Regions from separate parts of the Paenibacillus hodogayensis genome, predicted to be linked through region 2. Evidence: riboswitches for the same ligand, from Rfam matches in the RefSeq annotation. Region 2 holds a riboswitch; each other region holds the start of a gene.
What was found. Region 2 has a riboswitch for cyclic di-AMP ahead of ABD796_RS08720 (3D domain-containing protein). Riboswitches for the same ligand answer to the same signal wherever they lie in the genome.
Positions count from the first base shown of each region.

Region 1: linked by a shared signal. The riboswitch ahead of ABD796_RS01305 (KamA family radical SAM protein) and the one ahead of ABD796_RS08720 (3D domain-containing protein) in region 2 are both predicted to bind cyclic di-AMP.
Region 3: linked by a shared signal. The riboswitch ahead of ABD796_RS22720 (TrkH family potassium uptake protein) and the one ahead of ABD796_RS08720 (3D domain-containing protein) in region 2 are both predicted to bind cyclic di-AMP.
Region 4: linked by a shared signal. The riboswitch ahead of ABD796_RS26260 (C40 family peptidase) and the one ahead of ABD796_RS08720 (3D domain-containing protein) in region 2 are both predicted to bind cyclic di-AMP.

Region 1 is NZ_BAAAYO010000001.1:339,498-341,696, reverse strand. It holds gene ABD796_RS01305 (KamA family radical SAM protein) at 1-884, opposite strand, end outside; cyclic di-AMP (ydaO/yuaA leader) riboswitch at 1,149-1,302, opposite strand; gene ABD796_RS01300 (carbohydrate ABC transporter permease) at 1,430-2,199, opposite strand, start outside.
Region 2 is NZ_BAAAYO010000002.1:738,907-741,105, forward strand. It holds gene ABD796_RS08715 (ABC transporter substrate-binding protein) at 1-245, opposite strand, end outside; cyclic di-AMP (ydaO/yuaA leader) riboswitch at 878-1,041, shown strand; gene ABD796_RS08720 (3D domain-containing protein) at 1,051-1,833, shown strand; gene ABD796_RS08725 (polysaccharide deacetylase family protein) at 1,848-2,199, opposite strand, start outside.
Region 3 is NZ_BAAAYO010000010.1:874,261-876,459, forward strand. It holds gene ABD796_RS22720 (TrkH family potassium uptake protein) at 1-1,151, opposite strand, end outside; cyclic di-AMP (ydaO/yuaA leader) riboswitch at 1,323-1,468, opposite strand; gene ABD796_RS22725 (CPBP family intramembrane glutamic endopeptidase) at 1,717-2,199, shown strand, end outside.
Region 4 is NZ_BAAAYO010000013.1:24,580-26,778, forward strand. It holds gene ABD796_RS26255 (hypothetical protein) at 1-772, shown strand, start outside; cyclic di-AMP (ydaO/yuaA leader) riboswitch at 1,136-1,275, shown strand; gene ABD796_RS26260 (C40 family peptidase) at 1,281-1,751, shown strand; gene ptsP (phosphoenolpyruvate--protein phosphotransferase) at 1,844-2,199, opposite strand, start outside.

The DNA.
Region 1 (2,199 bases), on a different contig from region 2:
TTCGCTTCCTCGACGATCCGGTAAGCTTCCTCCAGCGTGAGGACGAAATCGCGGTTGCCGGCCACCGGGCGGTTGATGAAAAAATAATACGGGGTGACGCCGGCCCACGACAGCTGGTCCAGCAGCTCGCCCAGCACGGCCGGATCGTCGTTGATGCCGCGCAGCACCGGCGTCTGATTGACGACGATGGCGCCGGCCTCGTGCAGCGCCTCGAAGCCCCGCTTCGCCTCCGGCGTAATTTCCCGCGGATGGTTAATATGCGCCATGACATAGATGCGCCTTTCCGCGCTGGAAAATTCACGTATCGTAGCAAGCAGCTCCTTATCCTCATAAATGCGCATCGGATTGAATACCGGGAGCTTCGAGCCGAGCCGGATAATTTTCACATGCTCCATCGCCCGCAGTCTTTCGAAGATCGAACGCAGCTTCGGAGTAGCCAGAATGAGACTGTCGCCGCCGGTAAGCAGCACGTTGTTGATCTCCGGATGTCGGGAGATGTACTCCAGCCCGGGCTCCACGTCGGACAGCGCCTCTTTGACGTCGTTGCGAAACAGACGCTTGCGGAAGCAGTACCGGCAATAGGCGCCGCACACTTCGGAGACGATCAAGAGAGCGGTCGTGCGGTATTTGTGCTGGCACCCGGGCACGACGTAGTTCGTATCCTCGTCGGAAGCGTCCCAGCGGCCGTACTCCTGCAACTCCCCTTCGTTCGGAATGACCAGCTTGCGGATCGGATCGTTCGGGTCGGTCCAGTCGATCAAATTCAGGTAATAGTCGTTGACGCGAAATACGAATTTCTCCGTAATTGCCTTGAGCCTTTTCCGTTCCGTCTCCGGAATCTCCGTCAATTTGTCGATATCGGTCATGTACTTCGGCTGTGCCAATGCGCATACCTCCCATTTCCTCTGGTTTGATCTATGTGATCCGCCGAATCGCCGTTCCGTCTCCGGTTTCAAGCGGACCGGACAGACGACTCGAAGGGTAAAGCGCTCTATTTAAAAATATAAATAATGGATGATTTTGAATTTTAAGGATTTAATGAAGACGAAAAAAAGCCCGCAAGCATCCAGGGGCGCATATCCCCTGTAGGCTAGGGCCTTTTAAAGACAGAAAAAGACCCTGGTAGCGGGTCAAAATCGCGATATATGCATTGACCCATCTGCTGCTGACGAGGTTAGCTGTCGGACTCGGGAAAGATGGTTCCCTACGACGGTCTGCCTGACGCAAACCGTTGATTCGCCCCTGAAGAGTGGTTCCCCCGCTTTCCGATTACGATAATCGGAAATTAAGCGTACTGAAATTGTATATAACGACGGTACGGAAGTCAAGGGGAAATGTAAAAAAACGGGATCGCCAGCCGTTGGTCCGCCGCGCGGTTTCCTCCGCGCTTCGTCCGGGAGGGCGCAAGCGGGAGGGGCCGTACGTACGTTTATTTGATGCCGGAATGGATGAAGCTGTTCATAAACTGCCTTTGGAAAAGCAGGAAGGTGACCAGTAGCGGCGTAATGACGAGCAGCGTCGCCGCGCTGACCTCGGTCCACTGCGCCCCGATCTCGAACGACTGCGCGAAGATGGCGAGTCCGACGGTCAGAGGACGGTTCTGTACGGAGTTGGTCACGATAAGCGGCCACAGGAAGTTGTTCCAGTGGTAGCTGACGGAGACGAGTCCGAAGGCGATGTAGGACGGACGGGCGAGGGGGAAATATATTTTCCACATAATCTGCCATTTCGAAAAACCTTCTACGCGGGCCGCTTCGTCAAGCTCCGGCGGAATCGTCTTGAACATTTGACGCAGGAGGAATATGCCGAAAGCCGAAGCGAAGTAGGGCATCATGATGCCGAGCTTCGTATCCAGCAGCGACAGCTCCTTGAGCACGTTGTAGTTGGGAAAGATGAGCACGTCTGCCGGGATCATGATCTGTACGAGAAACAGCAGGAACACGATGTTTTTCCAGCGGAACTCGACCCGGGCGAACGCGAACGCCGCCATCGTGGCCGTGACCATCTGCACGGCGAACACGCACGCGACGATCAGCACGGTGTTGACGTAATATTGCGCGAACGGAGCCGCCGCCCACACTACCGCGAAGTTGTCGAACGTAAAATCAAGCGAGAACGAAGGGGACAGCGCAAGCTGCTTCGGCCGGAAGGCGGTCAACACCACCCACAGCAGCGGGACGAACCAGAGCGCGGCAAGCG
Region 2 (2,199 bases):
ATATGCGGGTATTTCTTCGTAATCGGCTCCGCAAACACTTTGGTGTTCTGGTCCTCGCCCCATGTGCCGTTGTAATGGAAAATCGATATTTCCACAGGTTCCTTTGGCTTCTGCTGTACGTTTTCTTTGGCGCTTTCGGCGTTTGCGTCCTTGTCCGGGCTCTTTGTGGTTCCGCCGCACCCCGCCAGTGTCGATACCGCCATAACTCCTGCCAGCCATAATAACAGGCTCCGCTTGTTTCTCATACGTGTAGACCCTCCCGTTTGCAATGTATAGCATTTCCTGAAAACGCAACATACGCTTGACGGCGCTCCGAACGAAACCGTCCCCATTCCAATACAATCCGGTAAGCTAAGCTCCATCACCTCCTTAAAAATGAAAGTTTCCATCCTATCCCAGTCGGAATTCAGCGGTTCCCGCTAATACGCGATTGAAAACGCTATCATTAAGTTGCATTCCATGATATCGATAAGGTCTGATTTTGTACCGGTTCGAGTCGGTTGTGTTCGTTTGCGTGTAAAATCGTGATGGAGGTCTTACCAAGATTCGCTTGAAGGTGTGCTCGTGGAGTGAAGGGCTTTTGGAGGAATCTCCGGGCATAGTATCTGAGGTGGCGGTAACATTGATGATATATCATGGTCATACCATAATACAACGTTACTTATTATGATATAGGTTTCTTTTGTAATCGTCAATCCTATGTGTAGAAAAAAAGGAGAATTGTGCCATGCCTTCTAACGCTACGCCCCCAACGGTTTGAGCGATTAGGCCTTGCTCCGAAAGGGCGGATTCCAGAAATTGAGGGTTTTCCTGAGGTCTTTATGTATGGTAGCCTTCTACAAGTAGCCGAAACTCCGGATCATGGAAGTTGCAGGGATTTTCAATCTTGCTCTTTTATTCTGGAGTGCGGGGGATTTTTACACATGGGCGGTATGGCGGACTATGCCGTTCCATTCGGGGTGAATCGCGAAATGACGCGTAGGGTTGTAGCCCTCAATCCGAATCCGACAACTAACCTCGTAGGCGGACAAAAGGAGAGAAACGAATACCGTGTTCAAATCGACCTGGAAGCGTATATGGCTTACGGGCGTCTTCGCCCTATTCTTGCTATCCTCTTCGGCGGTTTCGGCCGCAGGCCGTCCACTGGACCCGACTTTGCTGCAGCCTGTATGGTCGCCGCTGACAATGCAAAGCGATTTTCTGACCAAAACGAATGCGGATGCTTCTCCTTACAAAACGTTATCCTTATATAAACCGCTGCTCTTATCGGAAATGGCCCCCATCTGGGGCCCGATGCTGCCGGGAGGGCTTAGCCCGCTGTTTGCCGCCATCGAGCCGTTGTCCTACACCGTCAAGTCGGGCGATACCTCCGACCCTGCCCTCTTCACGGCGCAAAAGACGGAGATCGCTGCCGCGCCCAAGGCAAAAATCGCGCCCGCGGCCGCGCCGGTCGAACCGGAACTGGTCGAAACAAAAAACAAAATCATTACCGCTACCGGGGCGACGATTACGCCGAAGCAAACGATCGACGCCGTCGCTTCCGCCTACACAGGGAGTGCCGCGGAGAACGGCGGCTACGCCGGTAAAGACTATTTCGGCAATGCGCTGCAGGTCGGAACGATCGCTGTCGATCCCAAGATCATTCCGCTTGGCACGACCGTGTACGTGACGGGATACAATTATGACGGCCTGCCAGCTGGCGGCATGATTGCCAAAGCTTCCGATATCGGAGGGGCGATCAACGGAAGCCGGATCGATATTTATGTGCCCGATACGAGAGAAAAAGCGAAAAAATTCGGTTATCAGAATGTTACCATCTACGTCGTCGACTAAGGTCGACGGCTTTTTTATTTGTCTTTCGACAAATGCAGCAGCTCGGGCACCGTCACAAGATGATATCCCTGGCTTTTCAGCTTCGTAATAATACCGGGCAGCGCCTTGACCGTTCCGCTCAAATCCTGACTGCTCCCGCCGGCCGAATGCTGAAGAACGATCGATCCGGCTTTCGTATGGCCCAGAATATTGCCGGTTACCTGCTGCTCGCCGAGGTTTTTCCAATCCAGCGAATCGACGTTCCAGTTCACGATAACATAACCCCGACTGTTCGCCCATCGCAGCTGCTCTTCGTTGATTTCGCCGTACGGGGGGCGCAGCAGCTTTGGACGATAACCCGCAAGACGGTTCAGCACTTCCTCCGAT
Region 3 (2,199 bases), on a different contig from region 2:
ACCTCGAACAGAATCATCAGAAACGGATGATCCTCCGTCGTGGACAGCACCATCGCCACCACGATTACGAGGATAATCGCGAATAAGGTGAGCGTAATCGCTTTATAAATACGGTCTTTGGCCAGACGGTAATGAAACAGCACGATGTCTTCCTTGCCTCGCATCATCGCCACCATCGCTCCGATCAGCGTCGTGAACGTCGTCGTTTTGATACCGCCGCCGGTCGAGCCCGGAGACGCCCCGATAAACATCAGCATGATGATAAAAAACTGCGTCGCCTGCCGCAGCCCGGCGATATCGACCGTATTGGCCCCGGCCGTGCGCGGCGTGATCGCCTGGAAGAAGGCGGCCAGCACTTTGCCCGAGCCGTCCAGCGCGCCGAGCGTGCGCGGATTCGTATATTCGAACAGGAAAATGACGATGGCCCCGAACACAATCAGGAAAGCGGTCATGCTCAGCACGACTTTCGTATGGAGGGACAGCTTGCGCCTGTTGCGGTATTCCATCACCTCGGCCATGACGATAAACCCGATGCCGCCGAGTACGATGAGCGCCATGGCCACCGCGTTCACCAGAACGTCGTCGGCATAAGGGACTAGGCTGCGGAATTGGCCGAACAAATCGAAGCCGGCATTATTGAACATCGATACGGCGTGGAATACGCCCAAATAAATCGCCCGCCCCGGGGAAAAATCGAACGACCAGCGAATGGCGAACAATGCGGCGGCGGTCAGCTCGATGACCAGCGAATAGACAAGCACCTTGCGGATGAGCCGCACGATGCCTTCCATGGAGCCCTGATTCAGCGCCTCCTGCAAGATGAGCCGTTCCCGCAGCGAAATCCGCTTGCCCAGCACGAGCGCGATCAAGGTGGACATCGTCATAAAGCCGAGACCGCCGACCTGAATAAGCGCCATAATGACCACTTGGCCGAAGACGGAAAAATAAGTGCCGGTATCGACCACGACCAAGCCGGTCACGCAGGTGGCCGATGTCGCCGTGAACAAGGCGTCCGCGAAGCGGAGTCCTTGTCCGTTCGCCGACGATATGGGCAAGGACAGCAGCACGCCGCCAAGAACAATAATGAGCGCGAATCCGATGACAAGAAATTGCGGAGGCGTGAGACGGCCCAGCAGCGATTTTCGTTTCAAGGGCGATTTCTCCTCGTCGGATGATGGGAACAGGCAGCGGGCGTCACAATCGGCGTCCTGCTGCGGCGACTCCGTTTCGCCGAACGAGCGGAGCGAAAGCGCGCCGGAGGGTCGCGTTTTTTTATGGGAACAACAAAAAAAGACACTGGAATCCCAATGCCGTTGGCGGTGTGGTTTCCTGACTGGAGCCTACGAGGTTAGCTGACGGATTCGGGTCGTTAGGCACCCTATTCGCGGCGGCGACGGCCACCGGCGAAATTCACCCCTACAAAAAATGGTTCCCCCGTTTTCATAAAGAAATTCGGCTCGATATGGTGGTTTGTAGCTGACGAAGTGATTATAATCCCGCAGCGTTCAGAGCACAAAGCCGCAATTTCAGGATAATCGCTGTAAAAACAGGAGATCGGGCAAATTAAGCGCGCTGTCGGGCCATTTTCGTTGTCCCGTATACGCATTGCTCCGTTTCCCGGCGTAAAGCCCGTTTCGGAGGAGCGTTCGGGGGCCGCGGGCAAAGTGGCAATTGCCCATAAAGTGTGATACGGTAGAAAAAAAGAGGGGGGCTGGCATGCGACGCTCGCAATCTTCCTTGCTCGGGACTTTGGCCATTATCGGAATTTTGCTGTTTATCGCTACGAACGTCTGGCCGTCCTTGTCCGGAGCGAAGGATAAAGCCGTTATCAACGAGACGCGCCCCGCCGTCACGAAGCATGCCGCCATCTCCGCAGCCGAAGACTACACGGCCCGCCTGAACGGCAACACCAAGGTCCGCGGGACGATAGCCATCTACCAGTCCGACAAGCTGCTAAGCGGCTATGTGCAAAAAAACGGCCTGGTGCACGGCTATAAGGACCATTTTGCCGAAAACGTACCGATCGATTTCTATCGGGTCGAGCTTGCCGCCGAAGGCAAAACCGTTTACAAGGTCGACGTCAATATGACGAACGGCTCCGTGCTCGGCTGGCAAAAGCGCAGCAGCGGCAGCGCGCCTTCCGTACGCGATGGCCGCCTCATCGCGGAGACGTACTTGCAGCAAGCGGGCATTCCGCTT
Region 4 (2,199 bases), on a different contig from region 2:
GCTGCTCGTTTTGTGGCTGTACCATTTCGTCTGGGGCTTCCTGCTGCTGTCCGTCATCAAGTCGATTGTCGTGCCGCTGATGCACCGGTTTCCCGGCACCCACCTGACGCCGGACGCCTCTCAGCTGTTTTTGGCCGAAAGCCAGTTCCGGCTTATGAAAACCGATATTAGCCACCATACGATCGCGCTGTTGATCGCCTTCGCAGCCGCGCGCATGCTGCTGACTCCCTTGCTTAATGCCGGCGTCTACTACTCGCTGCATCACGCCCGGCTCAATTCCGGCTACCGGTTCCTGCAAGGAATCCGGCATCTGGGTAAACCGTTCTTCGTCTACTATGCCGTTCAACTGCTGCTTACATTCGCCCCATTGTACTGGCTGTATCCGATTGCGAAGAACGCCTTCGCGCATGAAAGCGATTATACGTCGCTCGGGCTTGCGCTGCTGCCATGGGCCGCCGCATACATCGCGTACGGCTTCCTGATCCGCCTCTGCTTCATTTATATTCAACTCGGCAAAACGCAGGGAGAACGGTTAAGCCAGTCGCTCGGACTGTTCCTGCGCAAGCTGCCGGTGGTTGCCGCCGTTGCGCTCGTCTTGCTGGCGATGTCCGGAACAGCGACCGCCGCCGCACTGTCCACCTCCTTGGTCTGGGCCGGCCTATCGGCACTTGTCCTGCAGCAGCTGTTCCACATCGTCACCCTGCTGTTCAAGCTGTGGACGATTGCCGCCCAATATCACGTATATGCCGCGGATACGGCTTCCGACCGATAACCTAGTGCAATCGCATAAGAAAAATCGGCGGCAAAGCGAGGCTACGGTGACCCTTTGCTCCTCCAATCGCACTTGAAACCGGATTCCCAGTTTGGGTCATAGCAGGCGGAATCCGGTTTCAAAGGCGACCGCTTCGCTTTTGCGGACCCAAAGGCCCCCCTCCGCCTTCTCTGCGTAGCCGCACTGTGTCTCATGCGATTGCCCTGGCGGATAACCGTATACCGATTGACGACAGACGAAAGGCCTTGCTGCGGCAAGGCCTTTTCGCTGCGCAAAAAATAAATCGGGATTTTTGAAAAAAATATAGGAGAAAAGCAGGAATTCCGATAGAAATGACGAATTATATTTACCCGGAAACAAAAAAATCGAAACATGCCGAATTCCTGGCTTTTTGCCGGGAAACGGGGGAACCACTCCGGGTGAATTGATCTCGCATTCAAGTGATCATAGGGCACCTTCAACCGAACCCTCAGCTAACCTCGTAGGCACCGGAAGGAGTCCGCGTCTTTTGAAAAAGGCAGCCATTGTCATCACCACCATGGTCGTTCTGTTGTTCGCGCAGATTGGTACCGCTTTCGCAGACACCAATCTCGACAAAACCGTCAACGCCCTGATCGGCACGAAGTACAAGACGGCTGGAACGACTACGAGCGGTTTCGACTGCTCGGGCTTCACGATGTACATATTCAACCAGATCGGCATCGAGCTGCCGCATCAATCCAAATCGCAAGCTCAGGAAGGCTCTTGGGTCGACAAGAACGACCTCAGACCGGGAGACCTCGTGTTCTTCAACACCGACGGCAAAGGGATTTCCCACGTCGGCATCTATCTCGGCAACGACGAGTTCATCCACTCGGCTACCGGCGATGGCGTTATCAAGAACAAGCTCAGCGAGAAATATTACAAGACGCGTTACGTTTCCGCTCGCCGCGTCATTGGGGACGATTTGTACACCCAATTGACGGAGGAAGCCAAGTAATCCGGCCTTGTTCCGCCGGACAAGACAAGCCCTGCCAATCGCGGTTACCCGCATGGCAGGGCTTGTCTTCTTCTATAGCCGTAAAGCTAGGCTCAGGCGCGACGCCGGGCCAGCAATTCCCGTACCTGCCGTCCATCCTCCAGCCGGAGCGCCTCGCGCGCCAGCTCTGCCGCCTCCGCATGCCGCAGCCCGCGCACTACGGCGCGTACGGACGGAAGAGCCGGGGCGTTCATGCTCAGCTCGTCTACGCCCAGACCGACAAGAAGCGGCACGGCTGACGAATCCCCGGCCATTTCGCCGCAGACGCCGACACGCTTGCCTTGCCCCCGCGCGGATTCGACTACGTGTCGGATCAGGCGGAGCACGGCCGGATGGTACGAATCGTAGAGGGCCGAGATATGCTCGTTCATCCGATCCACCGCCAGTGTGTACTGGGTCAGGTCGTTGG